DNA from 3 places in the Bacillus sp. Marseille-P3661 genome. Region 3 is predicted to be linked to each of the others. Evidence: predicted binding sites of a transcription regulator. Region 3 holds the regulator's gene; each other region holds the start of a gene.

Region 1 (10,733 bases), on a different contig from region 3:
TGAGAGCTATAAATCTATTGAAGAGAAATTATTAATTAAAGAAGTTTCAACAGATAAAATTGAAACATTTGGTGACGGAAATTATCATGTGGTGCTTATGGATTTTGGCTATAAAAAATCAATTGTCACTTCCCTAAATCATGTTGGTTGTAAGGTAACGGTTGTACCTTATGATACATCACTTGAAACAATCCAATCCTTGAAGCCAGATGGTGTAATGTTATCTAATGGACCTGGTGATCCGAAACAAATGATGTTTCATATCCCGGTAATTAAGGAGATTATTAAGCAGTATCCGACACTTGGAATATGCTTAGGTCATCAATTAATCGGTTTATCATTTGGCGGGAATACTAAAAAATTAAAATTTGGTCATCGAGGAGCTAATCAACCAGTAATTGATTTACTACAAAAGAAGGTGTTTATGACATCTCAAAACCATACATTTGTTGTGGATGAAGATAGTTTGGCAGATACCGGTTTTTCTGTACGATATAAAAATGTTAATGATGGTTCAGTTGAGGGAATTATTCATTCCAGTCTTCCCATTATTTCTGTCCAATTTCATCCAGAAGCACACCCTGGACCAAGCGACAGTGTAACCATATTTAATGATTTCATTGGAATGATGAATAGTGTAAGGAGCGAAAAAGTTTATGCCTAAATCAAATCATATCCATTCTGTACTAGTAATTGGATCAGGACCTATTGTAATCGGGCAAGCAGCTGAATTTGATTATGCGGGTACTCAAGCATGCTTAGCATTGAAGGAAGAAGGTTGCCGCGTCATCCTCGTTAATAATAACCCAGCAACCATTATGACAGACGAAACGAATGCAGATGCTGTTTATTTCGAGCCCTTAACTGTTGAAAGTATTGAAAAAATAATTATTAAAGAAAAACCGGATGGATTGTTAGCTACACTCGGTGGGCAAACAGGATTAAACTTAGCATTTTCCTTACACGAAAAAGGGATTCTAGAAAAGTATAATGTCGAACTATTAGGGACCCCTATCGAATCTATTAAAAGAGGGGAAGACCGTGAAGCGTTCCGAGCATTAATGCATGAATTAAACGAACCAGTACCGGATAGTGAAATAGTCGAAGATATGGAAGCGGCAAAAAAGTTTGCCGATGAAGTAGGATTCCCAATTATAGTTCGTCCTGCATACACCCTTGGTGGATTCGGTGGAGGTATTGCAGATGATCTCGAGACGTATACTGACCTAGTACGCAGTGGTCTTGATGCAAGTCCCATTACACAATGTTTAGTAGAAAAAAGTATTGCTGGCTTTAAAGAAATTGAATATGAAGTAATGCGCGATTCGAGTGATACATGTATAACAATATGTAACATGGAAAATATTGATCCGGTAGGAATTCATACTGGCGATTCAATTGTTGTTGCACCATCACAAACTCTAACGGATGTAGAATATCAAATGCTACGTTCAGCATCTGTAAAAATCATTCGCGCATTAGGTATTATTGGGGGCTGTAATATTCAATTTGCACTAGATCCAGTAAGTAAGAACTATTATCTTATTGAGGTTAATCCACGTGTAAGTCGTTCCTCTGCTTTAGCTTCTAAAGCAACGGGTTATCCGATTGCACGTATAGCTGCAAAATTGAGCTTAGGCTATACATTAGATGAACTTTTAAATCCTGTAACAGGCTATACGTATGCCAGCTTTGAACCCGCATTGGACTATGTCGTTGTTAAATTCCCATGCTGGCCTTTTGATAAGTTTCCAAGTGCAAATAGAATTCTTGGAACACAAATGAAGGCAACAGGTGAGGTAATGGCAATAGACCGTAATCTTGAAAGTGCCCTTCAAAAAGGTGTTCGATCATTGGAATTAGGTGCTACTGGATTAAAGCTTGCTAATATAGAAAAATTAAATACAGACGAATTGTGGTCAATTGTTAAAAAAGCGGATGACCGTCGTTTCTTTGCAGTGTTGGAGTTGTTAAGACGAAATATTGAATTGTCTGAAATTCATGCTGAATCCAAAATAAATACCTTCTTTTTAAATTGTTTTGAGAGATTAATAAGCTTGGAAAAGGAAATTGACACAACTTCTTATAAAAAGGTAACGGAACCGTTTATGAAGAAAGTAAAAAAGTACGGTTTTTCAGATGCTTATTTAGCGCAAGTATGGGGAGTCGATGAATTAGCTTTACGTAATCTTCGAAAAGACTTAGAGATAAAAGCTGCCTATAAGATGGTTGACACTTGTGCGGCTGAATTTGAAGCGAATACCCCATATTATTATTCTAGTTACTATGGGGAATGTGAAGTTCATCAAAGCGAACGTAAGAAAGTCTGTATCCTTGGTTCAGGTCCAATTCGGATTGGTCAAGGCATTGAATTTGATTATAGTTCAGTTCATGGAGTACTTGCTCTTCAAGATGAAGGCTATGAAACAATTATGATTAATAACAATCCTGAAACAGTTAGTACAGATTACGAAATGGCAGACCGCTTATATTTTGAGCCATTAACTCTTGAAGATGTTCTTAACGTTCTTGAAGTAGAGGGTGTTAATGACGTGATTGTCCAATTTGGAGGACAAACAGCTATCAATTTAGTTGCCCAATTAGAAAATGCTGGTGTTAACATTCTCGGAACAAGTGAAGATATTATCGATCAATTAGAAGATCGCGAGCGTTTTTACCAATTGCTAAGGAAGGTTAATGTTCCACATATTCCTGGTGAAACAGCCTATAATATTGATGATTTGAAAGAAAAGGCACATAATATAGGTTTTCCTATATTACTAAGACCTTCATATGTAATTGGTGGAAAAGGAATGATTATTCTAAATTCCAAGCAAGAATTAGATTTGTTAATTGCAGATCAAACGGATAAAGTATTTCCGATCCTCTTGGATGCCTATGTTGCAGGAAAAGAGGCTGAAGTAGATGTGCTTACTGATGGCAGTGAAATACTAATTCCAACAATTATTGAGCATGTTGAAAAAGCAGGTGTTCATTCAGGCGATAGCACAGCTATGTTGCCAGCAGTATCGATAACTGACAAACAAAAAGAATTAATTGTTGACTATTCAAAACGAATAGCAACAGAACTTAATTTTAAAGGAATCATGAATATTCAATTCGTTCTATCGGGAGATGTGGTTTATGTATTAGAAGTAAACCCTCGTGCAAGTAGAACGGTTCCTATATTAAGTAAGGTTACAGGTGTACCTGTAATTCAAATTGCGACAAAGTTATTGCTTGGGAAATACTTGAAGGATATTACCGAAAAATGTGGACTTTTGCCTGATCGTCCGTATGTTACAATCAAATTTCCTGTTTTCTCTACAATAAAACTTGCGGGTTTAGATCCAATTCTTGGACCAGAAATGAAATCTACTGGTGAAGGAATTGCTATTGCAAGCTCGAAGGAAGAAGCATACTATAAAGTTTTTCATTGGAACGAGCAAAAATCTACAGATAAAAACGAGGTATATATCGACAGCAGCGGTTTGTCAGAAGACTATCTAATCTTTATTACAAGTGCACTTGTTAACGCAGGCATAAAGGTAGCAACGGATGTTGATTATAATAATTGGGTTCAAAATAATCATGCACTCGCCTTAATAAGCTTATCCAAGGATAAAACTAATGATGAAATTGAAAAACGTAAAATGGCATTAAAATATCGTCTCCATGTCTTTACAGAATGGGAGACCGTTGAAGGGTTCTTAATTGGACAAAAGAACAGCGACTTTACCGTGCATTCAATTCAAGACTGGCTAACTAATAATATTCCGCAGAAAGAAGTGATTTAAGATGAACTCGCCAGCTACTTTAGAAACTCCAAAAATTAAGGTGAAAGATTTACTCACCTTAAGCGATTATAGTAAGGAAGAAATAACCGGGTTGATTCAATCGGCAGTTGAATTAAAAAAACAACATAAAGCAGGTCAACATTTGGATGTATTAAAAGGAAAGACAATGGGGATGATTTTTGAAAAATCCTCAACACGCACACGTGTTTCTTTCGAGGCAGGCATGACACAATTAGGCGGGCATGCTATTTTCTTAGATAGTAAGGTTACTCAATTAGGCCGTGGTGAAACAATTGCTGATACAGCAAAAGTTCTTTCTGAATATATTGATATTATTATGATCCGTACATTTGAACATGAAAAAGTAGTAGAATTGGCAAAAAATGCAACAATCCCAGTTATTAATGCTTTAACTGACGATTTTCATCCATGTCAAGCACTAGCAGATTTAATGACAATCTATGAAATAAAGGGCAGTATGGAAGGTCATAAACTTGTATACGTTGGAGATGGAAACAACGTTGCACATTCTTTAATGATTGCTGCAGCAAAGGTTGGGTTACATTGCACTGTCGCGTGTCCAGCTGACTACGCTCCAAAAGCAGAGTTGGTTGAGCTTGCACAAGGTTTTGCTTCTGAAACAGGGGCTGAAATAAAAGTTTTACATGATCCGGTTGAAGCCGTAAAAGATGCAGATTTCATATATACAGATGTATGGACTAGTATGGGTTTCGAAGCTGAAAGCTCAGAGCGTACGCAAAAGTTAGAGCCTTTCCAAGTAAATGAGGAATTAATGAAACATGCAGATGAAAACTATTCATTTATGCATTGTTTACCGGCCCATCGCGATGAGGAAGTAACAGCTGATATCATCGATGGAAAACATTCCGTTGTTTTTCAACAGGCAGGTAATCGTCTCCATGTTCAAAAGGCGCTTACATTAGCGTTGTTATCTAAATAATGATTTAAAAAGGCTGAACCAAAAAGTCGTTATAACAACGAGCGACTTTTTAGTCAGCCTTTTATGTATATAATTATAATTAGTATTTGCTTTTAGTTAATTTTATTCTTAATTAAAAATGAATACGGCTCCCCCTACGATAAAACAATAAATTGCAAAGTAAATTAAATTTCCTTTTGCCATTATATTCATGAACCATTTTAATGAGAAATATGAGGCCACTAAAGAACCGATAAATGCTAACGAGTAGGGAATAAATAATGTGCTTAAATTAGGGTCGTTCATTAAGTCATTAATAGATAAAATCATCCCACCTGCACTAACAGGTATAAATAAAAGAAACGAAAATTTTAGTGCTGTTTCTTGTTTCATCCCCAAGGACATAGCAGCAACTATAGTTGCCCCGGAACGGCTAATACCAGGTATTAATGCGATTGCTTGAGCACAGCCGATTAAGATAGCATCCTTTATGGTCAATTCACTGTCACCTTTGTGTCCGCGCAAGTTTCGAATTGCCCAGAGAGCAATACCTGTAATGATTAACGTTATGCCAATTAGCTGTACTCCACCTTTAAAAATGTCTCCGATTACATCCTCAAATAATACTCCGATAACACCTGCCGGCACCGTAGCAATTATTAAATAAATAATAAACTTAAAATCAGGTCTTGAATGTTCATCGCGGGTAGTTATATATTTAAGTCCATTTGTTGTTAAACGGATTAGGTCTTGACGATATATAAGCAAAACGGCTATTAGTGAAGCGAAATTTACTAAAAGTTCAAAGCTGAAACCTTCGATTGTTAGACCTAAATAGTGTTGTGCTAATACTAAGTGGCCGCTTGATGAGATTGGAATGGGCTCTGTAAATCCTTGGAAAACACCTAAAAATAAATACTTTAATAACAGATAAACTTCTTCCACTATTAATATCCCCCATTTTAAAATTAAAATTAACGTTTGACTTTTTAAATTAAACACCATCGTTTGATATCTGTAAAGTAATTGCTATAATATTTTACATATTTATACAGAATCGGTGTGATATTGAACAAAATTCACCTCATTATATTTAGAAAAACGGATACAATAATCATGAACCTTAAATAAGGAGGTTTTTTAAATGGGTCAACCTCGGCAATTTCGTGCAGGACAAAAAGCCCCAAATAATGGAGTTTATGTAGAAATTGGTGAAACTGGTTCAATGGTTCAACATCCACAATCAGTTAGACTACAAGCTGGTGACCGTTTTCCAGAGAACTCCAATCATAATCGAAAATGGACGTATGCTCGAAAACCATAAACATGTTGGCCATCCTTGTATTAGCAAGGATGGTTTTTAATTGATTTGTTGTTTTAATACGGATTTGGTCAAAAAAAATCAAAATATAGAGTAATTCAGAGGAAAGGAGAGAAAAATATAATAAAACAACTATAAATCAAAAATCATCATTATATTTGCTGTTTGAAATCAAAGAGAAGTTTATCCATAATATACTAAAGGTCAGATAAGGTCAAATACCATTTGATGAAGGAGTGGCTTTTAAATGGATATGAAAAAAATGACAGAAAAAACACAGGAAGCATTGGTTTATTCGCAAAATCTTGCTGTTAGAAAAAGTCATCAAGAAGTGGATGTTGAGCATCTATTTTTGGCTCTAGTTGAACAACATGAAGGAATAACCGCAAGTTTGTTGCAGCGGCTGAATGTTAATATCAATCACCTTAAAGAACAAGTAGAAGAACAATTAAATAAACGCCCCCGTGTTAGTGGATCTGGCATTGAAACAGGGAAGTTATATATTTCGCATAGATTACAATCATTACTTGTCCGCGCTGAAGATGAAGCAAAACAGCTAACGGATGAATATATTTCGGTAGAACATGTGCTGTTAGCGATGACAGAGGAAAAAACAACTACTGACATTGGTAAATTATTTAAGCAAAATAGGATAGATAAAAATGCCTTACTCGAAGTATTATCTGAAGTTCGCGGTAATCAAAGAGTAACTAGTCCAACACCAGAAGTTACATATGATGCATTAAAGAAATATGGACGGAACTTAGTTGAAGAGGTAAGAGCAGGTAATGTAGATCCAGTTATTGGTCGTGATTCGGAGATTCGGCGAGTTATAAGAATTTTATCTCGAAAAACTAAAAATAATCCAGTATTAATCGGTGAACCAGGTGTAGGTAAAACCGCGATTGTCGAAGGGTTAGCACAACGAATTGTACGAAAAGATGTTCCAGAAGGTTTAAAAGATAAAACAATTTTTGCGCTAGATATGAGTGCATTAATTGCAGGTGCTAAATTTAGAGGTGAATTCGAAGAACGGTTAAAAGCAGTACTTAATGAGGTGAAGAAAAGCAACGGAAAAATATTACTATTTATTGATGAACTTCACACAATTGTAGGAGCAGGAAAAACAGAGGGAGCAATGGATGCAGGCAATATGTTGAAACCAATGCTTGCAAGAGGAGAGCTTCATTGTATAGGGGCGACAACTTTAGATGAACATCGAAAATATATTGAAAAAGATCCTGCTTTAGAACGACGATTCCAACAGGTGCTAGTAGAAGAACCTACTGTGGAAGATACGATTTCTATTTTACGTGGCTTGAAGGAACGGTTTGAAATTCACCATGGTGTTAATATTCACGACCGTGCCCTTGTATCAGCAGCGATCCTATCTGATCGTTATATTTCAGAGCGTTTTCTCCCAGATAAGGCAATTGACCTTATTGACGAAGCTTGTGCAATGATTCGGACAGAAATGGATTCAATGCCAACAGAACTAGATGAAGTGACAAGAAGAATCATGCAGCTGGAAATTGAAGAAGCGGCATTAAGCAAGGAAAAAGATCAGGCTAGCATCGAGCGCTTGCAATCGTTAAGAAAAGAGTTGGCGAATCTCAAAGAAACCTTCCATTCGATGAAAGTAAAATGGGAAGAAGAAAAGGAAAGTATCAACAAACTTCAAGAATACAGAGAGAAAATTGAAAAAGCTCGAAGAGAGCTAGAAGATGCGGAATCAAGATATGATTTAAATAAAGCTGCAGAGCTTAGACATGGTTTAATCCCAGAACTTGAAAAGACGTTAAAGAAAGCTGAGCAAGATATGGCCCAAGAAGAGCAAGAAGGCCGCTTATTACGCGAAGAAGTAACAGAAAACGAAATATCTGAAATAGTAGGCCGTTGGACCGGTATTCCTGTTTCCCGATTATTAGAAGGAGAACGCGAAAAGCTCCTCCGCTTGGATGAAATTCTACATGAGCGAGTGATTGGTCAAGATGAAGCGGTCCAGCTTGTGGCAGATGCGGTTATTAGAGCAAGGGCTGGTATTAAAGATCCAAGCCGGCCTATAGGTTCATTTATATTTTTAGGCCCAACCGGAGTGGGAAAAACAGAGCTAGCCAAAGCACTTGCAGAAAGTTTATTTGACAGCGAGGAACAAATGATTCGTATTGATATGTCAGAATATATGGAAAAGCACGCTGTATCAAGGTTAATCGGAGCACCTCCAGGCTATGTAGGTTATGAAGAGGGGGGACAATTAACAGAGGCAGTTAGACGAAAGCCTTACTCTGTATTATTGCTAGATGAAATTGAAAAGGCACATCCAGAGGTTTTTAATATTTTGCTTCAGATGCTTGATGATGGAAGAATCACTGATTCAAAAGGGCATGTAGTGGATTTTAAAAACACTGTTATTATAATGACGTCAAATATCGGTTCTAGTCATTTATTAGAAGGATTAAGCGCTCAAGGCGAGATTTCTGAGTCCGCAAGAGACATGGTACTTAAACAGTTGCGCCAGCATTTTCGTCCTGAATTTCTAAATCGCGTTGATGATACAATTTTATTTAAGCCATTAACAGTAAAGGAAATAAAGGGCATTGTTACCAAGTTAGTCAATGAATTGCAGAATCGACTTGAGGATAGGCAGATAAAAATTACTCTAGATGATGAGGTTAAAGGATATATAGCGGAAGAGGGTTTTGACCCTGTTTACGGTGCACGCCCTTTAAAGCGGTTTATCCAACGATTCATTGAAACAAAATTGGCTAGAGAACTTATTGCTGGAAACATTGTTGATGGCGCAAATGTGATTATTGGTATGAACGGAAATGAATTGGTGATTACAACATCTTAAGTAAAGAGTAAAAGCAAAGGCTCCCACTACAAAATAGTGGGAGCCTTTGCTATTCAAATTTATTAGTGGTGTGTGCCACTAGGTTCATTAGATTGACCAGTTTCACCTAGAAGGATAATAATTAATGAAAATGCAACTGTAATGACTACACCTTGCATAAATTCATATGTACCACCTGACATGCTGCTAACAACATATACTAACATTTGGCTTAGAAGAAAAGTCCAAAAAACTGTCCAAAACACACGCATTATTGTTCACCTCAACTTAAGCACATTTGTAATTTATTTTATCATAATTAAACTTGAAAAATAAAGTAAAAGTTCGTTAATGCCTCCTAGTATGTATAGGCGTATGACGTTTTTTGTAAAGAATAGGTATATTCCCTTTGCTTTTTAATAAAAATGACATACATTATAATTGTGCAGGCTTAAAAAAGGCGAGGGAACAATATGAAAATCGATCGACGTTTTTTAAAAATTGATAGTGAATGGAATGTTGTCCACCTACCTGAACAACCTAACGGCTTTGCAATATTAATTATAGGTGATAGAAATCATTATGTAGACGAAAGCACGAGTCTCTGGATTCAAAATCCTGATAGATTACAAATGCTTGAAATGCTAAGGAAAAAAGGCTACACGATCTTTTACTCCAACTTATATGGAAGGCATTGGGGAAGTCCTAAGGCTGTCGATCTGCTAATAAGATTTTATCAAATGCTAATGCGCAATGAAATTCTAAATAATAAAATTCATATAATAGCTGAAGGTATGGGAGCTTTAGCAGCTCTAAAGTTCGTGAAAAAAATGGATTCTTCAGTTCGTTCGATTGTGATGATGAGTCCATGTATTGATTTAAAGAAATATATGGAGCATGAAAAAGTAAACAAGCTGTTTTATAAGCATTTGCTAAAGGAACTTTCCTTTGCATATGACATTGAAGAAAGATTCGTCGAACAAAAAGTAATCAAACCTTTTGATGTTAAGTATTTTACAGCTTGTCAAATACCTGTGAAAATATGTCAATCGACAAACCGGATTTCCTATAATATAAACGACCATGGTCGAATGTATGAGAGATCATGTGGGCAACAATCACCAATTTCATTAACGTTACATTTGTTTGAGAAAAGGTTTAACATCACTCAAAACATCATAAAGTTTTTAACTCAATATGAAAAGGTATTATAACCCCTTCTATCAATTACTTCAGATAGAGGGGGTTTTTATTCTAAAATGCATACATTAACATACATATGTAATAAAATTAGATGCTGGGGGAACACAATATGAAAACTGCGATTGTTATTGGAGCATTGGGGTTTATTGGTTATTCATTATGTAATAAGCTATTGGAGGATGGTTTTGAGGTTATTGGTATCGATTGTTATGATAAAGACAATTCAAAGAAAAAAATACAGGATCAAAAATATTTAGAAATTGCTAGAAATTCAAACTTCAAATTGCTAGAAATGGATATCACAGACGCAACGTTTGAAACAATCCGTACTTGTGATGTTGTTTATTATTGTATTAATAATCAAACTATCCTTGAAAGTAATTTTGATATAGCTTCTAACCAAGCCATTAACAATATAAGGAAGGTTATCCAGTATTGCAATCAGGTTAATGCAACCTTCATCTATTTATCATCGTATGAAGTTTACCAGGAAAACCTGCCAATTCTCACACAAGAAACTAGATTGGAACCTCGAAATCTTGCCGGAATGTTGAAAGTGAAAGAAGAGTCCGAGGTCTTAGCTAATCATGGAAGCTTGAACTATTATATACTGCGTATCCCAACAATTTACGGCCCATG
Region 2 (10,733 bases), on a different contig from region 3:
GGGGGGGCAAGACCTCAAATATGAAGTAGCCGATGAGTTAGGTATTCAGCTTAATAAAGGCTATAATGGCAACATTAGAGCAAACGAAGCTGGGAAAATTGGTGGGAAAATTGGCGGAAATATGGTTAAAGAAATGATTAGAATGGCGGAACAACAACTTGCTCAAAACAATAAGAGAGGTTAATTAGTATACCTCTCTTACATTTTCCAACTAATTGATGGGTCTACAGACGTTTTAACCCCCGATATAATGGGTTCTGAATTATTTTTACCAACCAAAATGGATAGGTTATAATGTTTATATAAATCTCCAAGTTCACCTGCTTCAACAGGCCTTCCTCCATTTGCAAATGAGGATAAATGTTGGGCAGCTCTTTCACCAATGCTTACAGCCGCGTGGCTAGTAATTTGTTCGTTGACAAGAATTGATATCGTAATATTCATGCTATCAGTGTGTATTCTCGAATCTTTAACACCTTTTTCCTGATTAATCAAAGATTGAACAATATTAATCGTTTCTTCCCTTATTTCCAGCGGTGGCTGACTGTTCTGTTCTAATGCAACAAATTTTCTTTGATCATACTCTACTTTTTCAGTTATATCATGTACTTGATTCTCTACATTCGCCTGATAATCTGGATTGCTCGCATTACATCCTGTAAGAAAAATCAACGCAAATAGTAAGCCGCCAGCTTTATTCATTCCATATCACCTACTTTTGTTTCGTTAATTTCTTTTTCTAACGCATTAATAATAATTTGTTTTATTTCTAATTCCTGTACTAACGTTTCCCTTACTTTATTTGCAGGGATTAATGAAATAGCTTGCTGCAATTCACTTGCATATTCATTATTAGCGTTGAGTTCAGCTAATAATACCTTCAACTTATTTTGCTTATTTTCAGCGCTCATATTAGGCACCTCCATTTCTAGTTTCTAGTAAATACTGAAATTTATGCAATATAAGCACCGTAAATATAAGCCAGCTAAATCCCATAAAAAAACCACCAATTACATCACTAGGATAATGAACACCCAGGTAAATTCTACTAAGTCCAATTAAAAATATTAATGTCCCTATTGAAATTTGAATGCAGTAACATAGTGTTTTATTATAGTTAAGAGTGCGGCAAATTAAATAAGCAATGAATCCATAATAAGCTGTTGATATCATTGCATGTCCACTTGGAAAACTATATCCAGTAACATCTACTATATGTTCAATAACAGGTCTTTCTCTAACAAATTGTTCTTTTAAAAATCGATTTAAAACCTGAGCCCCGATTAAATTTATTAGTAAAATTGGTGGAAATAAAGTTTCTTTCCTTATTAACCAATAAATAGCAAGCAATAGAAAAATAGGATATTCAATCTTATACGACCCGATATGTGTAATAATGATAAGCAATTCTGTCAGCCAATCGGTTTTAAAGCTCTGTATATAGCTTGTACCGTACGTATCAATCAATATAAAGTTATGAGTAATTACCCCAAAACTAGTAACGATAAATAGACTAATGGTTACACTCATTAATACCACTAAACGAGTATTGCCTATCATTTATATCAGTCCTTTTGGAAATCTATTGTTACAATATTGTTTGTCTTTTCCATTAAAAATATAAAAATATGTTAAAATAAGTTAAACAATGATCAAAAATTTAACTATTGGACATTTTGAGTAAAGGATTGGAGTAGATGGATCAAAAGGAGCTATATGAACGTATCACTTCATTAAAACATCGAAAACCCTCAATTTTCGAAAATAATCAGTTAAATCAATTTTCAATTTTCTTACCTCTAATCAAAGTAGGTGCTGAGTATCATATATTGTTTGAGATTAGATCTAAGGAACTAAGGCGACAACCAGGAGAAACTTGTTTTCCAGGCGGGCGTTTAGATTCAAATGGAGAAAGCAGCCAAGATGCAGCAATTAGGGAAACATGTGAAGAACTTGGAATTCTAAGCAATGAACTCCAACTAATGGGGGCTTTAGACTATCTCCTATCACCCTTTGGTACGGTAATCTATCCGTATTTTGGTTGGATTAAAAAGGATTTGAATGAGCTATCACCAAATACTGCAGAAGTAGGGTCTATTTTTACAATTCCCATTTCATATCTCATCAAAAATGAGCCTGAAGTTTATAAAATTCATTTTGATGTAAAACCTGAAGAAAACTTTCCTTTTCACCTTGTTCCAGGTGGAAAAAATTATAATTGGCGGCCTAGAGAAATGAATGAGCTCTTCTACCGGTATGAAGATAAAGTTGTTTGGGGATTAACAGCTAGAATTTTACATCACTTCCTAAACCTGATAAAAAGCTAGCACTATACGTAAAATTTAGAATTAACTATTTACTAGATTTATTTTTATTTGTATTGTAGTGATAAGAAAAAAATTTTGTTATATTTGCAACATACAAAAAAGTAATGTAGAGGAGAAGTAATCAATGTTAAAAGCTATTTTCTTTGATCTAGATGATACACTTCTTTGGGATCAAAAGAGTGTTAAAGAAGCCTTTGTAGCAACATGTAAAAAGGCTCAAGAAAAATATGATATTGATCCTGAGAAACTTGAAGATGCTGTTCGTGGTGCAGCTAGAGAACTGTACAGCTCATACGAAACATATCCATTCACACAAATGATCGGGATTAATCCTTTCGAAGGTCTTTGGGGTAACTTCTTAGACGATGAGGAAAATTTTAAAAAAATGAGCAAAATTGTTCCGTTATATCGAAAAGATGCATGGACGAATGGACTAAAAGCACTTGGAATAGATAATGAGGAATTCGGCAGTACCCTCGCGGAACTTTTTCCAGTTATGCGTCAACAAAATCCTTTTGTATACGAAGAAACTTTTGAAATACTAGATGCCTTAAAGGATACATACAAACTTCTTCTTCTTACTAATGGATCTCCTGATTTACAGAACACAAAATTAAAATTAACGCCAGAACTAGTCCCGTATTTCGAGCAAATCATTATTTCTGGGGATGTTGGTCGTGGGAAACCAGATCCTGCTATGTTTGAACATGCACTAAAATTAATGAATATCGAGAATAATGAAGCTATCATGGTTGGAGATAATTTACTTACTGATATTTTAGGTGCTTCACGCGTTGGTATAAAATCAGTTTGGATTAATAGACATGGTAAAGAAAGAATACAAGATATTAATCCTGATTTCGAAATTAAACATTTACAGGAACTATTCCCAATCATTGAATCACTTAACTAATTTTAAAAAGCTAAAAAGAGAACACTGCATATCCAACATGTCAAAAGGCCAAATCGGAGGATTTGGTCTTTTTTAGCCTCATTTAAGTTGAATTATTCCCGTCCATTCTAATTCGTTGTACTCCTTCTTTTGACTAATATACTGAAACCTTGTCTGGCTATTTACCAAAAAACTAAATAAAAATCCTAATCGAACCTTGACCTTTTTTGACCTATCAATTATCATATAGTCATAAGGTCAAAGTTAGTCAAAGTCAAAAAATGCTGATCAACTTAAATTTAAACTATTAAAGGAGGATACTTTCGATGATTTGTCAAATTTGCAATCAAAACGCGGCAACTATTCAAATGAATTTTAGAGTGAATCAACGTCAGCAACAGCTAAATTTATGCCATGATTGTTATACTAAGGAGAAAGTCAAATTCAATATTCCAAGCGGCTTTAGTGGATTTGGGAATTCTCCTTTAGATGAATTGTGGAATAATTTTAATAAAAGTAAAGGATATGCTCAATCAAATTCCCCAGATTCAAACAAACAGTCTAAATCAAATGGATTTTTAGTTCAATATGGAAGAAATTTAACTCATGCTGCCAAGGCAGGATTAATAGATCCTGTGATTGGCCGTGACAAGGAAGTTAACCGTGTAATCGAAATATTAAATCGTCGAAACAAAAATAACCCAGTGTTAATTGGTGAACCTGGTGTTGGTAAAACTGCTATTGTTGAAGGATTGGCCCTAAAAATTACAGAAGGCCAAGTACCAAATAAATTATTAAATAAAGAAGTTTACTTGCTCGATGTTGCGTCACTTGTTGCCAACACCGGTATACGTGGTCAATTTGAAGAACGCATGAAACAACTTATTTCAGAACTTCAATCTCGAAAAAATATTATTCTATTCATAGATGAAATACATTTACTAGTAGGTGCAGGATCCGCAGAAGGATCCATGGACGCCGGTAACATTTTAAAACCAGCACTAGCTCGGGGAGAACTACAATTAGTTGGTGCAACTACATTAAAAGAATATCGCCAAATTGAAAAAGATGCTGCCCTTGAGCGTCGTTTCCAACCAGTGATTGTCAATGAACCAACAGTGGCACAAGCTATCGACATACTAAAGGGAATTCAATCAAAATATGAAACATATCACGAAGTGAATTATAGTAATGAAGCGATTGAGGCTTGCGTGACTTTGTCTCACCGTTATATTCAAGATCGATTCCTACCTGATAAAGCGATTGATCTATTAGATGAAGCAGGTTCAAAAATTAACCTTAAAACGAATAATAAAACCAATACCTCAACAATCGAAGAGCGCCTTGTAGAAATTACAAAGAAAAAAGAACAAGCTGCTATAGAAGAAAATTATGAATTAGCTGCAAAACTTCGACAGGAAGAACTTAAGCTAGAAACACAGTTGAACGCTACCATCCAAGATGAAAAACCAATTGTAACTGTCAATGATATTCAAGCTATCATTGAAGAAAAAACAGGTATTCCCGTTGGAAAGCTACAACTAGATGAACAAAAAAAAATGAAAAATCTTATTACTACTCTCTCTACGAAAGTAATTGGGCAAGAAGATGCAGTTCAAAAGGTTGCAAAGGCTATTCGTCGTAGTAGAGCGGGTCTAAAAGCCAAAAATCGTCCAATTGGATCGTTTCTTTTTGTTGGACCTACAGGTGTAGGTAAAACCGAATTAACTAAAACATTAGCTGAAGAATTATTCGGATCAAAAGAAAGTATGATACGCTTAGATATGAGTGAATTTATGGAAAAACACTCAGTATCAAAACTAATTGGTTCTCCGCCAGGCTACGTAGGGCATGATGAGGCAGGCCAATTAACTGAGAAAATCCGCCGGAACCCATATAGTATTATCCTGTTAGATGAAATTGAAAAAGCACATCCAGATGTACAGCATATGTTTTTACAAATACTCGAGGACGGACGGTTAACAGACAGTCAAGGACGTACTGTAAGCTTTAAAGATTCAGTTATTATTATGACAAGCAATGCTGGCGTAGGCCATAAGAAAGTAACGGTTGGCTTTGAGAAAGACGATAGTGCAGCAACACAAGAAAGCAACCTATTAGAATCATTAGGCAACTTCTTTAAGCCCGAATTTCTAAATCGCTTTGATAGTATAGTTGAATTCAAAGCACTTGAAAAAGAACACTTATTAGAAATTGTTGATTTAATGCTTATTGAATTACAAAATATGCTGCAGGAACAAAATATTACATTTGAAATCGATACTGATGTGAAGGAAAAATTAGTGGAGCTAGGCTATCACAGCTTATTTGGAGCAAGACCATTACGAAGAGTAATCCAAGACCAGCTTGAAGATCGAATCACTGATTTATTATTAGACAAGCAAGATCTCTCAGTCCTTCATGCTAAGTTAATGAACGACGAAATTATCGTCGAGTAGATCGAAAAGCGAGCATTGGCTAAAGACTGCAATTCTGCTTAATCTTAAATAAAGCCCCGGCTGTCATGAACCAGCCGGGGCTTTTTGCTCTAATGCTTTATATTTTCTTCAATTCGATTAAATACTTCATCCAAGGATTTAATATTTTTCTCTTCATGATCATCTAACTGAATCGTCCAATTCGTATCTTTTACCGCCAAATTCCCTTGTTCATTCTTTACATATGGAAGATTAATAATAAAAAAATTATCCTTTTTCTCAATACTATAGCCTATATAATAATTTTCATCCTCACCTTGTTCTTCATAAATTCCAATGCTATCTAGATCATACTGTTGCATTAGTGGTTGTAGTGACTTTTGCATTTCATCTAATATGCTTTCTCTATTTTTATATTCCATTGCTTATGATTCTCCTTTCATATCAACAGAAACTTTGATAAACTAACTTTCCTTAGTATTTGTCATAATCTTGGTCATTTCATTTGCAAAATTACTTCGCAGCTGTTCTTCTGAAATTTTATGTTTTGTCGAGATTTGTTTAAGTACTTCATTATCATATTGTAAGGATGCCATAAATTCTCTTTTAATAAAATTCTCAGCGTCATTAAAACTCTCAAAAACTTGCTCTAACAAAGTATTATTTTGGGTAATTGTCCACATCTCATCACTATTTTTATGGATAGCAATAATATCTTTTGCCGAAGTTTCATACCAAGTGCCAAATTCAGATTCTTTCGTATTGTATTGATTGAACTCCGGATCCGGTTTAATTGGTTCCATTTCAAATACATCCACAACAAATGTTTTGAATGTTTCTGGTGTTAATGAACAACCAGATGCTTTAGGGTGACCACCGCCGCCAAACGTACTAGCGAATTTTGAAACATCTACATGATCATGGATTGTCCGAAAACCCACAGATTTATTGCCCACATTAATAATAACTATCATATCTAAATGCGGATTTCGCTTATTTAAAGCATTTCCTAATTCTGAATGGTAGCTTTCAGCATGGACAATACCGACGCAAAAATCATTGATAAATGTTTGTATAAGTTGTCTATTTTTTGACCGTATATAACGCTCAATTTTTTTCTCTTCAACCTCTAGTAATAACGTTTCACCTTCAGTGAAAAAAAAGGAATCAGTCACTGCTGTCAAACGTTCTAGCATTTGTTCCTCAAATTGTTGTCTACCTATTATCGAAAATAGATCATTTAGTTGTTTTGCTACTAAATTTTCATTTTCTTCCCATTCCCATGTATCATATTGCCTGATCAATTCATTAAATTCATTTAAACTTTGCTCAGGAGTAATCAATTGTTTCTCTTTTAAATAATCATAAAATAAGGATGTTGCACTTGTTTTATGGCCTGTTTCATATTCAGGCTTAACAATACCCCATTCATATTTATTAAAGTGAAGGGCGGTTGCATGATGATCGATCATTTGGATATTTTTATTCTTCTTATAACGACCTTCAAAAGCCTTTTCATTTTCCTCATTTACCGAAAGATCTGTAATGTAAACCATTGCATTTATACCTTCCGGATTACTCAAGAACTTTTTTACACGGTAATTTAGATTTCGATATGTACAATATTCAACATCAACTTGTTCTCCAAATGCGATTTTCGCTAGTAAACTGCAGCCCATTCCATCGAGATCACTATCAGTAAAAAGTTTAATCATAACTTAATTCCTCCCATCTCCTAATCTTCCCTGTTTCTAAACAGTTTATTTCATAAATAGTAATAAATAAAGGGAAAGTTCAAATTCAAATGATTCTACATAAATAATTTAAGAAAAATTATAGTACATATAAAATATAGACTACTTATAATAATCTGACTGTTTTGAAAATTAACTAGATTTTAATCTTTTAGTGGTATATAATTCCTTTATTGTTGGAATTTTCATAAATTAAGGGGGAACTATTTTGGGTTCAGTAATGGGGTTGGTTATGATTGGGATTATTTTGTTTTATTTTGCTGTAATACCAATGCTTTTTGCCTACAATCTATGGCAAACTGTCCGATTTTTTCAACGAAAAAGTGTAATTGGGGGAAAAGGAATATTAATGGTTTCTAATGGTTTCTTACTTGGGACAGTTTGTTTAGTACTTACACTTTTCTAACATAAATATTGTAATTCAATCTAAAAGCGGAGGATGTTTACTTATAGTAGCACCCTCCTTTTTAATTTCTATTACATATAAGTTCAAGTATTTGAAAAATCTTATATAAAGGAGGTTAAATAATGCGAAAAGAAGAAGCAATACTTAATGGGAAATTAACTGGAACCATTGACGAAAAGTCAAAAACTAAACAAGTAGGTTCACAATTAATTGCTGATGAATATAATGGATTTGGTGAAGGCTTAGAAGCAATTCAGCAAACTTGGAGTGTTAATCCTGTGGACGAAGAAGAATATGATGGGACGATTGGGTACAAAGAGATATAAGAAAGAAAAAGCAAGGTAGAGGGAGTCTCCCCTCTACCTTGCCTTTTCATAAATGTACTTTATAGTACAACAACAATAAAATAAATAACCATTGCTAACTGAATAACAAATTTCATTCCCACACCTGCAAATAATCCAATAATAGAACCTAATCCTATTTTAAGTGTTTCTTTTAGAGACTTTCTATTTACTACATATTCCCCTACAATTGCTCCTATAAAAGGCCCGATAATAATTCCAAAAACCGGTATGATGAAGGGTCCAACTAACAAACCGATTGTACTTCCTACAATTGCTCCCTTTGAACCTCCATATTTTTTAATTCCTAAATAATTTGCAAGATAATCTGCAGCAAATAATAGACTAATGAACAGCAACTGAATCGACCAAAAAAGCCAAGTTAGAGGCTCAAAGCTAAAGAGAAAGCCATAAAGTAAATATGCAAGCAAGAGAAATAAAGCACTCGGGATGATTGGATAAATCAAACCTATAAACGAAATAATAATTACAGCACTAACTAGTATCCAATACAAAATTTCCACAGCAACTCATCCCTTCTAAATTAAGAAAAAACACTTACTCCATTTTGAGCAAGTGCATTTCTTTTTATACCAATATGGTATCGATTTGTAATTCTTTTAATGATTGATTAATTTTCCCTCGATGAAACCATATAAAATCTATTAATTCATCAATATCATTTAAGTATGTTTCGCTAAGATCGCAATAATATTCTCCTTTTCCATGTGTAGACCATATATCATCTTTTTTCATTAGTGTATATTGTCCACCCCTAATTTTATCAGCAAAGATAAAATAAAGTTTACTATTTTTATCATCAAAACTTGCTATCTCCTGGAATTTCTCTAAAAAATGTAAAGCATCTATTTTCTTTCTTATTATCATCACACACACTCCTCCTTTAGTTTTTTATATAAGCGAAAATATTGATTTATTATATACTTCGACAAATAAAAAGGAATCCTTGTTAAATAGGGTGAAAAATAAAAAAAAACTTCTCGATATAGTTCTCCAAAGTACAACAAAAAACACTTAGAATTCAACAAAAAAACTACTAATTTGTATTAGTAGCTCGAAAACAATCAACAATCAGTGGTTTAATACACGTTCTTTAACTTCTAAGCAGAGTTTATTGATAATTGAAATTGTATTATATTGATTTTTAACCCAAATTTTCTCTCTCTCAATGTTTACAACTTCACCGATTATAGTTTCAGCATAGCGCGAAAAATAAATGCTATTGGTTGTTACTTCCTGGCCAATCTTAATATTATCCATTCTTTCCTTCTCCCTTTATAATTAGAGTAAATAGTTTACTTTATTTTGTTTTCATTACCTGCATTTTACATTAAAATATTGGAAAGTGATCGAATTTTATTTATCAATTTTATGACGCTTTTTAATGCGCTTACATTTTGAGCTTTTAAATCAAAAATACATCGGAGGAACAAATGTTGAAAACTCAGCGGTTAATCCTTACACATCATCTTCATGCAGTTTTTTTACTTACCTTACTCATCACTGGATTAAGTTTATTAATTTCCCCCATGCGTGCTCAAATGAATGAATGGAATATACCGGTCGTTTCAATCCACATTTGGGTTGCTCTATTATACACCTTGCTTATTATTAGTCAGGCATTATATATCTGTTTGAGGTACCCTAAAAAACGGCCTCCAATAAAAAAATTTAATATATGGTTCAATATGCTCTTATTTAGCAGCTGGGTAGTATCTGGTACAATGATGTACTTTCATCACTATGTATCAGCATCACTAAGGAACACTGCTGTTATCATTCATGATTATAGCACTTGGATTATCATTCCCTGGGCTCTAACTCATATGATCGGTCATGCTGTTAACCTTAATCTTCCATGGCCCAAATGGTGGAAATATAATGAAAAACCTCCAGAATGGATTAGGGAAAACAATCTCGAAAGACGTGATTTCCTAAAGTCATTGATAACCTTAATTGCATTTCTATTTTTGGGTGGAATTATTAAATGGTTCTTGCCCGTTCTTTCAGTTGCCGGAAATGAAGTTAAACGTAGAGGATATTTTCGAATTTATAATGTGACAAACGAATACCCAAAGTATGTTGAAAATAACTGGTCATTAACTATTGACGGGCTTGTTAATCAGCCTTTAACTGTATCTTTAAAGGATTTAAGAGCCCTCAAGTGGGAAACTATTGTCGACGATTTCCATTGTGTAACCGGTTGGAGTGTAAGAAATGTTGAAATGAGGGGAGTAACAATAAAAAACCTATTTGAACACTTTAATATTCATCCACAAGGTACATATGTCACAGCATTTTCCGGTGATGAAATATACTTTGAAACATATAAACTATCCCAATTAGTGGACGAAAATGCGATGTTAGTTTTTGAAATGGATGGGTTGCCGCTTAAACAAATCCAAGGTTTTCCGTGTCGTCTTTATCATCCAGATATGTATGGTTACAAGTCATTAAAATGGTTGACTAAAATGACAATTGAAGAAAAACGAGATTTAGGCTATTGGCAACAAAGTGGGGGGTATGATTTAGATGGCTATTTATAGACCGA
Region 3 (10,733 bases):
TAATAAATTGTTTATTCATTCCTGCGTTCATGCGCTTACCTTGCCCAGCCGCTGGAATAACTACATAATAGTCCATTTCGTTCACCTTAAAGTGCTTTTTCTAATAATTTGGGTTTAGCAAATATCATACGTCCCGCTGAAGTTTGCAATACACTAGTAACTAGAACATCAATTCGTTTACCGATATAATTTCTACCTTCCTCGACGACAATCATTGTGCCATCATCAAGGTATGCAATCCCTTGATTATGTTCTTTACCATCTTTAATTACTTGTACATTTAATTCTTCTCCAGGCAGTACAACTGGCTTAACCGCATTTGCTAAGTCATTGATATTTAGAACCATTACATTTTGAAGCTCACAAACTTTGTTTAGATTAAAATCATTGGTTACAACGATACCAGAGGTTACTTTAGCTAGTTTAACAAGTTTACTATCTACCTCTTGAATTTCATCAAAATCAATTTCAAAGATCTCAACTTTAATTGCTAATTCTTTGCGAATTCTATTTAAAATATCAAGACCTCTTCGTCCACGATTACGCTTTAATACATCAGAAGAATCTGCAATATGCTGTAACTCCTCTAGAACAAATTGCGGAATAACAATTGTACCTTCTAAAAACCCGGTTTGGCAAATATCTGCAATACGTCCATCAATGATTACACTTGTGTCTAAGATCTTCAGTTTACCTTTAACATACTCCTCGGTGCCTTCAGTCTCATCAACTAGTTGTTTCTTTTTATCTTTAACAGTTAAACGGCCCGTTATCGAAAATAAATTTATCAGTTCTTCCCGCTTTTTAAAACCTACTTGAAAACCTAAATAACCGAGGAATAGTGTAACAAAAATTGGAATAATTGTACTTAATACCTCGAAGTTTATGCTTTTTAAAGGAATCATAATTAAAAAAGCAACAATTAGTCCAACAATTAAACCTAAGCTACCGAATAAAATATCAGTAACCGGCGCCTTGACAAGCGCTTCCTCAATTTTTCTAATTAAACTTACAATATAATCAACTAACCAAAACGTTGAAAGAAATAAAATAATTGCTCCATATACCGCACAGGCATAGGATGATGCAAACCAACCAATCTCACCAATATTCAACAACTGCAACAATAATGGGACATACAAGTAACCAAGTGTTCCCCCTACAATGATAAAGAATAACTGAACTATACGTTTTACCATTCCTTCACCTCCTTATATCATTATTAACTAAATTTCTATTTTAAAAACATCATTCTGTTAAAGATTAATACTTTCACTTTATATTTTATCTTGTTTCACTACTAAATTTCAATTTTTCCAGTAAGTTACTAAATTTTTAAATATGGCGATCTATCAACAATTGCTCCTGAATTCGCTCTAAGCCTTCTTTTATTTTTTTTGCACGTATATCGCCAATACCTTCAACACTAACCAATTCAAGGATTGATGCCCTCATAATCGCATTTAAATTATGAAATCGAGAAACTAAATTGTGAATAATACCTTGTGGCAGACGTGGAATTTTATAGAGAATTCGATACCCTCTAGGGCATACATTCAAATCCTCAGCTTTATCTTTACTTTCATAACCTAAAAGCTCTAAAATAAATTCATCATCTAACAGGTCAGCTTCTGATAATACTTGTATTATTGATGCTAATTTATTAGAATCGTGAATATTATATTGGCTGTAGTCTTTAATCAATAATATGATTTCTTCTTCTATATTCGAAACAAGCTCATTCAATTGCAACGTAATTAATCTACCTTCTGTACCGAGCTCAATTATATAATTTTGTATTTCCTGTTTAATACGAAGAACCATTTCTACCCTATGAATAACTTGAATCACATCTTGCAGCGTAACTAGTTCTTCCATTTCAAGTGCTCCAAGATTTGTAATTCCTTGATCTAATACAGATTTATACTTTTCTAAAGTTTGAATTGCCTGATTTGCTTTTGTTAGAATTTCACCCATTTGACGTAATGCATAGCGAAAATCACCTTGATAAAGTGTGATAACATTTCTCCGTTGGGAAATTGCAATGACGAGACACCCTGTTTGCTTAGCAACTCTTTCTGCAGTACGATGCCGCATACCTGTTTCAATGGATGAAATACCAGAGCTAGGAATAAGTTGTGTATTGGCATAAAGTATTTTCGTGCCCGTATCATTTAATATGATGGCACCATCCATCTTTGCCAATTCATATAAATAGGCGGGGGAGAATATACAGTTAACGGTAAAACCGCCGTCTATTACTTCTCTTACTTTTTCATTATAACCTATAACAATTAATCCCCCTGTATTTGCCCTCAAAACATTGTCGATCCCTTCCCTTATCGGTGAACCTGGCGATACAAAATTAAGGATCTCGTTGTGCTTATTCCCATTCTGTTTGGCATGACCCATAGATTATCCTCCTAAGGTATACTTTAAAGCCTCAGCAACGGTAGACACACCAATTACTTGGATTCCTTTTGGGGTAGACCAACCTCCTATGTTCCTATCTGGAACTATTACTCGTTCAAACCCTAGTTTGGCAGCCTCCTGAACGCGCTGTTCGATACGCGATACTCTTCTAACCTCTCCAGTTAAGCCAACTTCCCCAAATACAACATCTGTTGGTCTAGATGGTTGATCACGAAAACTAGATGCAATACTAATCGCTACGCCTAAATCTATAGCTGGCTCATCTAGCTTTATCCCACCCGCAACCTTTAGATAAGCATCATAGCTCCCTAGCAGAAATCCAACTCTTTTCTCTAACACTGCCATAATCAGTGATACGCGATTATGATCGATTCCAGTTGCCATCCGTCTTGGATTGCCAAAGCTTGTAGGTGATATAAGTGCCTGAATTTCCACCAATACAGGACGTGTACCTTCCATCGAAGCTACAACAATCGAACCTGCTGACCCCTCTGAGCGTTCTTCTAGAAATATTTCCGATGGATTTAGAACTTCCGCAAGCCCTTCTTCCTTCATTTCAAAGATTCCCATCTCATTGGTTGACCCAAACCGGTTTTTTACTGCTCGTAAAATTCGGTACGTGTGGTGACGTTCCCCTTCAAAATATAACACCGCATCTACCATATGTTCTAACAATCTCGGTCCAGCAATAGAACCTTCTTTTGTAACATGACCAACAATAAAAATCGCAATGCCTTTTGTTTTTGCAATTCTCATAAAATGGGATGTACATTCTCTTACTTGTGAAACACTACCAGGTGCAGATTGTACCTCAGGATGATATACAGTCTGAATGGAATCGATTACGACTAAAGATGGGTTCATCTCCTCAATTGCTTTCTCAATAAACTCTAGATCTGTTTCTGATAGGACAAATAAGTTATCAGTTAATATACGTAATCGGTCTGCCCTAAGTTTCGTTTGTTTAGCTGATTCCTCACCTGATATATATAAAACCCTATGGTTCAAACTCGCAAGCTGGGCTGATATTTGTAATAAAAGTGTAGATTTTCCTATACCCGGATCACCGCCAACCAACACTAGTGAACCAGGAACAATTCCCCCACCAAGCACACGGTCCATTTCTTTGAAATTAGTATGCACTCGTGGTTCACTTATAGATTCAATTGAAGTAATCGATTGTGGTTTATTTATAACTGTGGATGCAGCTGCTGTAACAAATGATTGTCTTCTAGATGGTCTTGTAATCTCCATTTCTTCAACCATGGTATTCCATTGATTACAACCTGGACATTTACCCATCCATTTGGGTGATTCATAGCCACATGATTGGCAACAAAACTTTGTTTTTTTCTTGCTCATCGAAAAAACCCTCTCATATTAAGTTACAATTATTTATTAAGAATTATGATACCATAACCGAATTTGAATTAGAAAAACCGAATATTTGCTACTTTTTAAAGCTTTCTACTGTTATATAGAAAAAGAAGACGCCGAAGATGCGTCTTCTTTTTCATGTATGAATAAATATTTATGCAATTTTATTCTATGATCTATACTTAACTATTTTATTCGGCCCTTACAACAAATTCGTTATCTTCGATGTCTAGTGTAACTTTTTTACCTTTTTCGATCGTACCTTTTAATAGCTCTTCAGACAAACGATCTTCAACATGCTTTTGTAATGCACGTCTTAATGGTCTCGCACCATATTCAGGATCAAAGCCTTCATCAGAAATTTTTTCTTTCGCAATATCAGAGATTACAAACTCAATATCCTGTTCTTTAAGACGTTTAATTAATTCATTTGCCATTAACGTCACAATTTCATTAATATGTTGTCTTTCTAATGAGTGGAAGACGATAATTTCATCAATACGGTTTAAGAACTCAGGTCGGAATGCCTTTTTAAGGGAATCCATTACCTTTGATTTCATATCTTTGTACTCTTGACCCTCTTGAACATTAAAGCCCACATACTTGTTACGCTTTAACTCACTAGCGCCAACATTCGAAGTCATAATAACGATTGTATTACGGAAATCCACAGTACGTCCTTTTGAATCTGTCAGGCGGCCATCTTCTAGCACTTGAAGTAAAATATTAAATACCTCTGGATGCGCCTTTTCAATTTCGTCTAACAAAATAACCGAATATGGTTTACGACGTACTTTCTCGGTTAATTGACCACCTTCTTCATGACCTACATATCCTGGAGGTGAACCAACTAAACGCGATGTTGCGTGCTTTTCCATGTACTCTGACATATCTATGCGGATAAGTGCATCTTCATCGCCAAACATGGATTCTGCAAGAGCACGAGCTAGCTCTGTTTTACCAACCCCTGTTGGACCTAAGAAAATAAAGGAACCAATTGGACGTTTTGGATCTTTTAGGCCAGCACGAGCCCGGCGGATAGCTTTTGCAACGGCTTTTACGGCTTCATCCTGCCCAATTACACGACCATGTAAAATCTCTTCCATATTTAAAAGGCGGTCAGTTTCAGCCTGAGCTAATTTAGAAACAGGAACACCCGTCCAAGCTGAAACCACTAGTGCGATATCTTCAGTTGTAACTTCTGAATTCTCTTGCCCTTGTCTTTCCTTCCATTCCTTCTTCGTTTTTTCTACATCTTCACGAAGACGTTGCTCAGTATCGCGTAATGATGCAGCTTTCTCAAACTCTTGGCTTTGTACTGCTGCGTCTTTTTCTTTACGAATTCCCTCTAATTTTTGCTCTAACTCTTTTAAGTTAGGTGGTGCTGTATATGAGCGAAGACGTACCTTTGCAGCCGCCTCGTCAATTAAGTCTATCGCTTTATCAGGAAGGAACCGGTCAGAAATATAGCGATCTGATAATTTTACAGCTTCATCGATAGCATCATCCGTAATCGTAACGCGATGATGGGCTTCATAGCGATCTCGCAAACCTTTTAAAATCTGGATGGCTTCTTCTTGCGTTGGCTCGCCCACTTTAATTGGCTGGAATCGACGTTCTAACGCTGCGTCTTTCTCAATATATTTACGGTACTCATCAAGTGTTGTCGCACCGATACATTGTAACTCACCGCGAGCTAATGACGGTTTTAAGATATTTGATGCATCGATAGCGCCTTCCGCACCACCTGCACCAATTAAAGTATGCAATTCATCTATAAACAAGATGATATTCCCTGCTTGGCGAATTTCATCCATTACCTTTTTCAAACGGTCTTCAAATTCACCACGGTACTTGGTTCCCGCTACAACTGTACCCATATCTAATGTCATAACACGCTTATTTCTTAAAATTTCGGGCACTTCGTTTTGAATAATTTGCTGCGCTAGCCCTTCAGCTATCGCTGTTTTTCCAACCCCAGGTTCACCGATTAACACAGGATTATTTTTAGTACGGCGGCTTAAAACTTCTATTACACGTTGAATTTCTTTTTCCCTTCCAATAACAGGGTCAAGACTTCCTTCACGTGCAATTTGTGTTAAATCCCTCGCAAGGCTATCCAGTGTAGGTGTATTCGCATTTGTTGCTGTTCCACCTTGATGCCCTGAAGATGATGACTCATTACTGCCTAATAGCTGAAGTACTTGTTGTCGTGCTTTATTTAAGCTTACTCCAAGATTATTAAGGACACGAGCAGCTACACCTTCGCCTTCACGAATTAAGCCTAATAATATATGCTCTGTTCCCACATAGGAATGACCTAACTTACGGGCTTCATCCATCGATAATTCGATAACCTTTTTTGCTCTAGGTGTATAATGAATTGTTTGCGATGCTTCTTTACCTCTGCCAATCAGCGCTTCAACTTCCTCTTGAATTTTTTCAGGTCCAAGATTTAATGCCAATAAGGCTTTTGCCGCAATTCCTTCACCTTCTCGAACTAAGCCTAATAAAATATGCTCAGTCCCAATATTGCTATGTCCTAAACGGACCGCTTCCTCTTGTGCAAGTGCAAGTACCTTTTGTGCTCGTTCTGTAAACCTACCAAACATCATTTACCATCACTCTCCCAACGAATCGTTTCTAATCTTAATCGCTCTCTTATTAGAGTTGCTCTTCTTATGTCTCTCTCATCAGGTGTAAGCTTTCTACCAGCATATTGCTGTAAAAACCCTGGTTGGGTTAAAATCATTAATTCATTTAAAATCGAACGTGAAATATTTTTAATGAATCCTAAATCAATCCCCAATCGCAAATCTGATAAACTTTGAGATGCTTCAGTTGATTGGATTATACGACTATGCGCCAATGTTCCATAGGAACGCCACACTCTGTTTTCCAGTTGGATCGATGATGTTTTAACTAGCATATCTCGAGCAGTTCGTTCTTGCGCAATAACCTGCGCAACAACACTTTGGAGATCCTCAACGATATCCTGCTCAGATTTGCCTAATGTAATTTGGTTAGAAATTTGAAAAATATTACCTTGTGCTTCACTACCCTCACCATAAATGCCTCTAACAACTAAGCCTAGTTGGCTGATTGCAGGCAGTAATCTATTAATTTGATGTGTTAGCACAAGAGCAGGTAAATGCATCATGACGGATGCTCTCATCCCTGTTCCAACATTTGTTGGACAACTAGTAAGATACCCCCGTTTTTCATCAAATGCAAAGTCTACCCTTTCTTCAAGTAAATCATCCACTTGATTTGCAACCTTTAGAGCCTCTTTTAATTGTAAACCTGGAAATAAGCATTGGATCCGGATATGGTCTTCTTCATTAACCATCACACTTACTTCTTCATTTTCTGATAAAATGACAGCACCTTTTTCAGATACTTCTGCAAGATGTGGACTAATAAGATGCTTTTCCACTAAAACCCGTTTTCCAATTGTCTCTAGATTATCCATCTTAATCATTTCGAGATTGCCAACTTCAGCAAAACTTTGATTTGATATAGACTCTTCTATTCGTTCGACCACTGTTGTAAGTGAGTCAATTGATGCTAAGGTTGGAAACACTATATCCTTTAAGTTTCGGGCCAAGCGAATTCTGCTGCTTAATACAATATCGCTATCTTGACCATCTTCATTCATCCAAGGGCTAATAGCTTGGTTTATGAACTTTTCAAGTGACATAGACTATTGCTCCCCCTCTCTATGCTCACCTAAATGTTGCTCTAAGGAACGAATTTTATCTCTTAATTGTGCAGCATTCTCAAATTCCTCATTTTGAATCGACTTCTGCAGCGCTTCCTTTAGCGTAGAAATTTCTTTTGCAATATGAAGACTTCCGCCAATTCTTTTTGGAATTTTACCAGCATGTGATGTGTTTCCACCATGTACTCGTCTTAAGATAGGATCAATTTTTGATTGAAATTCCCTATAACAATTGGAACATCCGAAACGACCTATTTTAGAGAATTGCTGAAAAGTTAATCCACAGTTAGAGCATTGTAGTGCTTGTAAGCTCTCAAAGTTTTTATTTGCTCCTGCTAAAGTTGTTGGGTAATCTATATTAAGTAACCCTGAAAGAAGGCTATTAATAGAGAATTCGCCACCGGCTATCATTTCACCTTTTTCCCGCGCACATTGTTCACATAAATGTGTTTCAGTTTTTTTTCCATTAATTATTTTAGTAAAATGGAGTGATGCAGGGTTTTGGTGACATTCTTGGCATTCCATACTTACACACCTCTCCCGATATAAAAATTACTTATATTTTAATGTTTGAAGCATCGCTTTTAAGATAACAGTCCGGAATTCATCACGCTCAGGTAAATCTAATAAAAGTACATCTCTATCAATTGCACTTAAAATTAACTTTGCTTCTCTTCTAGATACTGCACCTTCCTCTAAAAGTCTTGCAACAATACTTTCAGCTGTTGATTGAGTAATTCTTCGTGGTATTAGATCGAGCATCTGATCAATTAAATGGGCATGATTATCTGTTTGAACTTTAATAATTCGAATGTAACCTCCGCCACCTCGTTTACTTTCAACAATGTATCCTTTTTCAATCGTGAATCTTGTATTAATTACATAATTAATTTGTGAGGGGACGCATTGAAATTTCTCAGCTATTTCACTTCTCTTAATTTCAACTGCATTTTCATTACTTACATGTAGTACTTTTTTCAAATACTGTTCAATAACATCAGAAATATTACGCATGATCCCTCCCCTTCCTCTGACTTTGACTTTCTTTGACCATGTATATATATTATATAGTCGATTGCATAATGTTTTCAACTAATTCGTTTTTAACATACTAATATCTTTTCCAAATTTTTTACATTACAAACTACATTAAAAGATTCTATATACGAAAGGTAATTGTGAAATTTCGTCGATTATCATTGCTTTTTTATCTTTATTTGCAAGTTTAACCTCAATTACATATTTTTTTAATGAGGGACTTATTTCAGATTCTTTATGTGTTTCAATCGAAAAACGTTTTAATGGTACCTTTCGATCTTCAATTATTTTTATGATTTCATACAGGTCATTGCTATTTTTATCGACGACAATATGTAATGAATGTGAGTTATTGTTCTGTAAGAAGCGATGCTCAAATTTGTTTAAGAAGATTAAACTTAATAACACAACAATCGTTGTCAGCAATGCAGGTGCAAACATACCTACTCCCACTATTAAGCCAATTCCTGCCACTACCCAAATAGAAGCAGCAGTTGTTAATCCTCTGACTGTAGCACCTTTTACCAAGATAGTACCAGCCCCCAAAAAACCAATTCCACTGATGACATAAGAAGGTATCCTCGCAGGATCAAATCTTATATTTTCACTGCTATCAATGTAATTATTAAAGCCATACAATGACATTAGCATCATTAAGCAAGACCCAATCCCAACAAGCAAATGTGTTCGAAAACCTGCAGGGTGATTTTTTATTTCTCGCTCGAATCCAATTATTCCGCTTAAAAAAGCAGCAAAAAAAATTCTCGCTGTCATTATTTCAAAGTTATCTCCAAGAAATTGTTCTAACATGGACACTACCCTCCCTTAAAGTAATGTACCCTTGTCTAAAAAGTTATAAGCATGTATTTTCATTGTATTAGAACTGAAGACAATTCATGCTAAAATAGCTTAAAAATTTGGATAAGCTTTATGGTCTTTTGTTCTCGCTTTGGAATGGACTATTTCAGTAAATATTGTTTAATAAATAGACAATTTCTATAGTGTTGATTAACTATTTAAATTGTTATATTTAACAATATTCCCTTTAATAAAATTTTGTCGATATTTCACTAAATTTGTGTTTCGAAGGAGTAAATGTATAATGTGGATAAATATGTGGATAGATACTGATAGTTAGTTATATTTGCTATTCGTTGGAGAGTTTTTGAATGCACTTTTTTATTTTTGGTTCCTCTTCATTGGACTTATGAAGGGGTTTCTCTCATTGTCTTCTACTCCGGTTCCTCTTCATCCGCCTTATGAAAGGGTTTCTCTCGTTGTTTTCTACTCCGGTTCCTCTTCATCCGCCTTATGAAAGGGTTTCTCTCGTTGTTTTCTACTCTGGTTCCTCTTCATCCGCCTTATGAAGGGGTTTCTCTCGTTGTTTTCTACTCCGGTTCCTCTTCATCCGCCTTATGAAGGGGTTTCTCTCGTTGTTTTCTACTCTGGTTCCTCTTCATCCGCCTTATGAAAGGTTTTATACCAATAAATAAGCATCCTTCCCCCTTGGTCGGTTTTTAACATAAATCAAAGCTAATTCTTTATGTCAGTAACAAGTTAACACAAACTAAAAAAATCCGTAAAAGCTGTGGATAACATTTTAAATATTATCAAATAGGTTATCCATAACTGTTAATAGAACTGTCGAATTTTGTTGATAACATAAATGGTATTAAAACGATTAAACTTATTATCATTTAATTTTTACAAGCTAATTACATATTCTCTATGCTTTTTTCGATCTAAGCACAATTCTCCGTTCGTCACCTGCGCTAGCTCCGACCCGTGGTTATTATAGCCTTAGGTTCTCTTTTTATCTTCATTCTCCTTACACTTGGGCTAGATACTGCTTTATTCAATTCTATTGTTGGAAAATCTCCAGTTTTAATTAAGTTTTTAAATGCAAAAAAGAGCAGCATCTCTGCTACTCCTTGTTTTTGCTTGGCAACGTCCTACTCTCACAGGGGGACAGCCCCCAACTACCATCGGCGCTGAAGAGCTTAACTTCCGTGTTCGGAATGGGAACGGGTGTGACCTCTTCGCTATCGTCACCAAACATATTATATTTGAGGATTGTTCCCTCAAAACTAGATAACAAGAATTCATATTCAACTGTAGTATTTTGGTTAAGTCCTCGATCGATTAGTATTCGTCAGCTCCACAT

The links. The regulator CtsR, encoded in region 3, represses protease genes until heat stress. The targets are predictions, from matches to a motif close to ATGGTCAATAAAGGTCAAACA.
Region 1: a site for CtsR is predicted at 6,259-6,279, ahead of clpB (ATP-dependent chaperone ClpB). Genes of this name have one in related genera too.
Region 2: a site for CtsR is predicted at 3,434-3,454, ahead of C1724_RS12750 (ATP-dependent Clp protease ATP-binding subunit). Genes of this name have one in related genera too.

Annotation. Positions count from the first base shown of each region.
Region 1 covers NZ_LT965954.1:591,296-602,028, reverse strand. The annotation lists gene C1724_RS13915 (carbamoyl phosphate synthase small subunit) at 1-664, shown strand, start outside; gene C1724_RS13910 (carbamoyl phosphate synthase large subunit) at 657-3,797, shown strand; gene argF (ornithine carbamoyltransferase) at 3,799-4,758, shown strand; gene C1724_RS13900 (undecaprenyl-diphosphate phosphatase) at 4,867-5,682, opposite strand; gene C1724_RS13895 (YjzC family protein) at 5,882-6,061, shown strand; gene clpB (ATP-dependent chaperone ClpB) at 6,306-8,912, shown strand; gene C1724_RS13885 (YjzD family protein) at 8,975-9,163, opposite strand; gene C1724_RS13880 (alpha/beta hydrolase) at 9,365-10,105, shown strand; gene C1724_RS13875 (NAD-dependent epimerase/dehydratase family protein) at 10,204-10,733, shown strand, end outside.
Region 2 covers NZ_LT965954.1:359,470-370,202, forward strand. The annotation lists gene C1724_RS12720 (alpha/beta-type small acid-soluble spore protein) at 1-184, shown strand, start outside; gene C1724_RS12725 (hypothetical protein) at 199-702, opposite strand; gene C1724_RS12730 (hypothetical protein) at 699-911, opposite strand; gene C1724_RS12735 (phosphatase PAP2 family protein) at 913-1,560, opposite strand; gene C1724_RS12740 (NUDIX hydrolase) at 1,698-2,327, shown strand; gene C1724_RS12745 (HAD family hydrolase) at 2,452-3,240, shown strand; gene C1724_RS12750 (ATP-dependent Clp protease ATP-binding subunit) at 3,546-5,678, shown strand; gene C1724_RS12755 (DUF5634 family protein) at 5,768-6,079, opposite strand; gene C1724_RS12760 (DHH family phosphoesterase) at 6,122-7,372, opposite strand; gene C1724_RS12765 (hypothetical protein) at 7,620-7,817, shown strand; gene C1724_RS12770 (hypothetical protein) at 7,940-8,143, shown strand; gene C1724_RS12775 (DUF456 domain-containing protein) at 8,203-8,685, opposite strand; gene C1724_RS12780 (hypothetical protein) at 8,750-9,049, opposite strand; gene C1724_RS12785 (hypothetical protein) at 9,254-9,442, opposite strand; gene C1724_RS12790 (molybdopterin-dependent oxidoreductase) at 9,616-10,728, shown strand; gene C1724_RS12795 (hypothetical protein) at 10,715-10,733, shown strand, end outside.
Region 3 covers NZ_LT965959.1:84-10,816, reverse strand. The annotation lists gene ispD (2-C-methyl-D-erythritol 4-phosphate cytidylyltransferase) at 1-76, opposite strand, end outside; gene C1724_RS23895 (PIN/TRAM domain-containing protein) at 87-1,199, opposite strand; gene disA (DNA integrity scanning diadenylate cyclase DisA) at 1,336-2,412, opposite strand; gene radA (DNA repair protein RadA) at 2,416-3,795, opposite strand; gene clpC (ATP-dependent protease ATP-binding subunit ClpC) at 4,002-6,425, opposite strand; gene C1724_RS23875 (protein arginine kinase) at 6,422-7,510, opposite strand; gene C1724_RS23870 (UvrB/UvrC motif-containing protein) at 7,514-8,056, opposite strand; gene C1724_RS23865 (CtsR family transcriptional regulator) at 8,084-8,545, opposite strand; gene C1724_RS23860 (MgtC/SapB family protein) at 8,681-9,379, opposite strand; rRNA gene rrf (5S ribosomal RNA) at 10,509-10,625, opposite strand; partial or broken rRNA gene C1724_RS23850 (23S ribosomal RNA) at 10,692-10,733, opposite strand, start outside.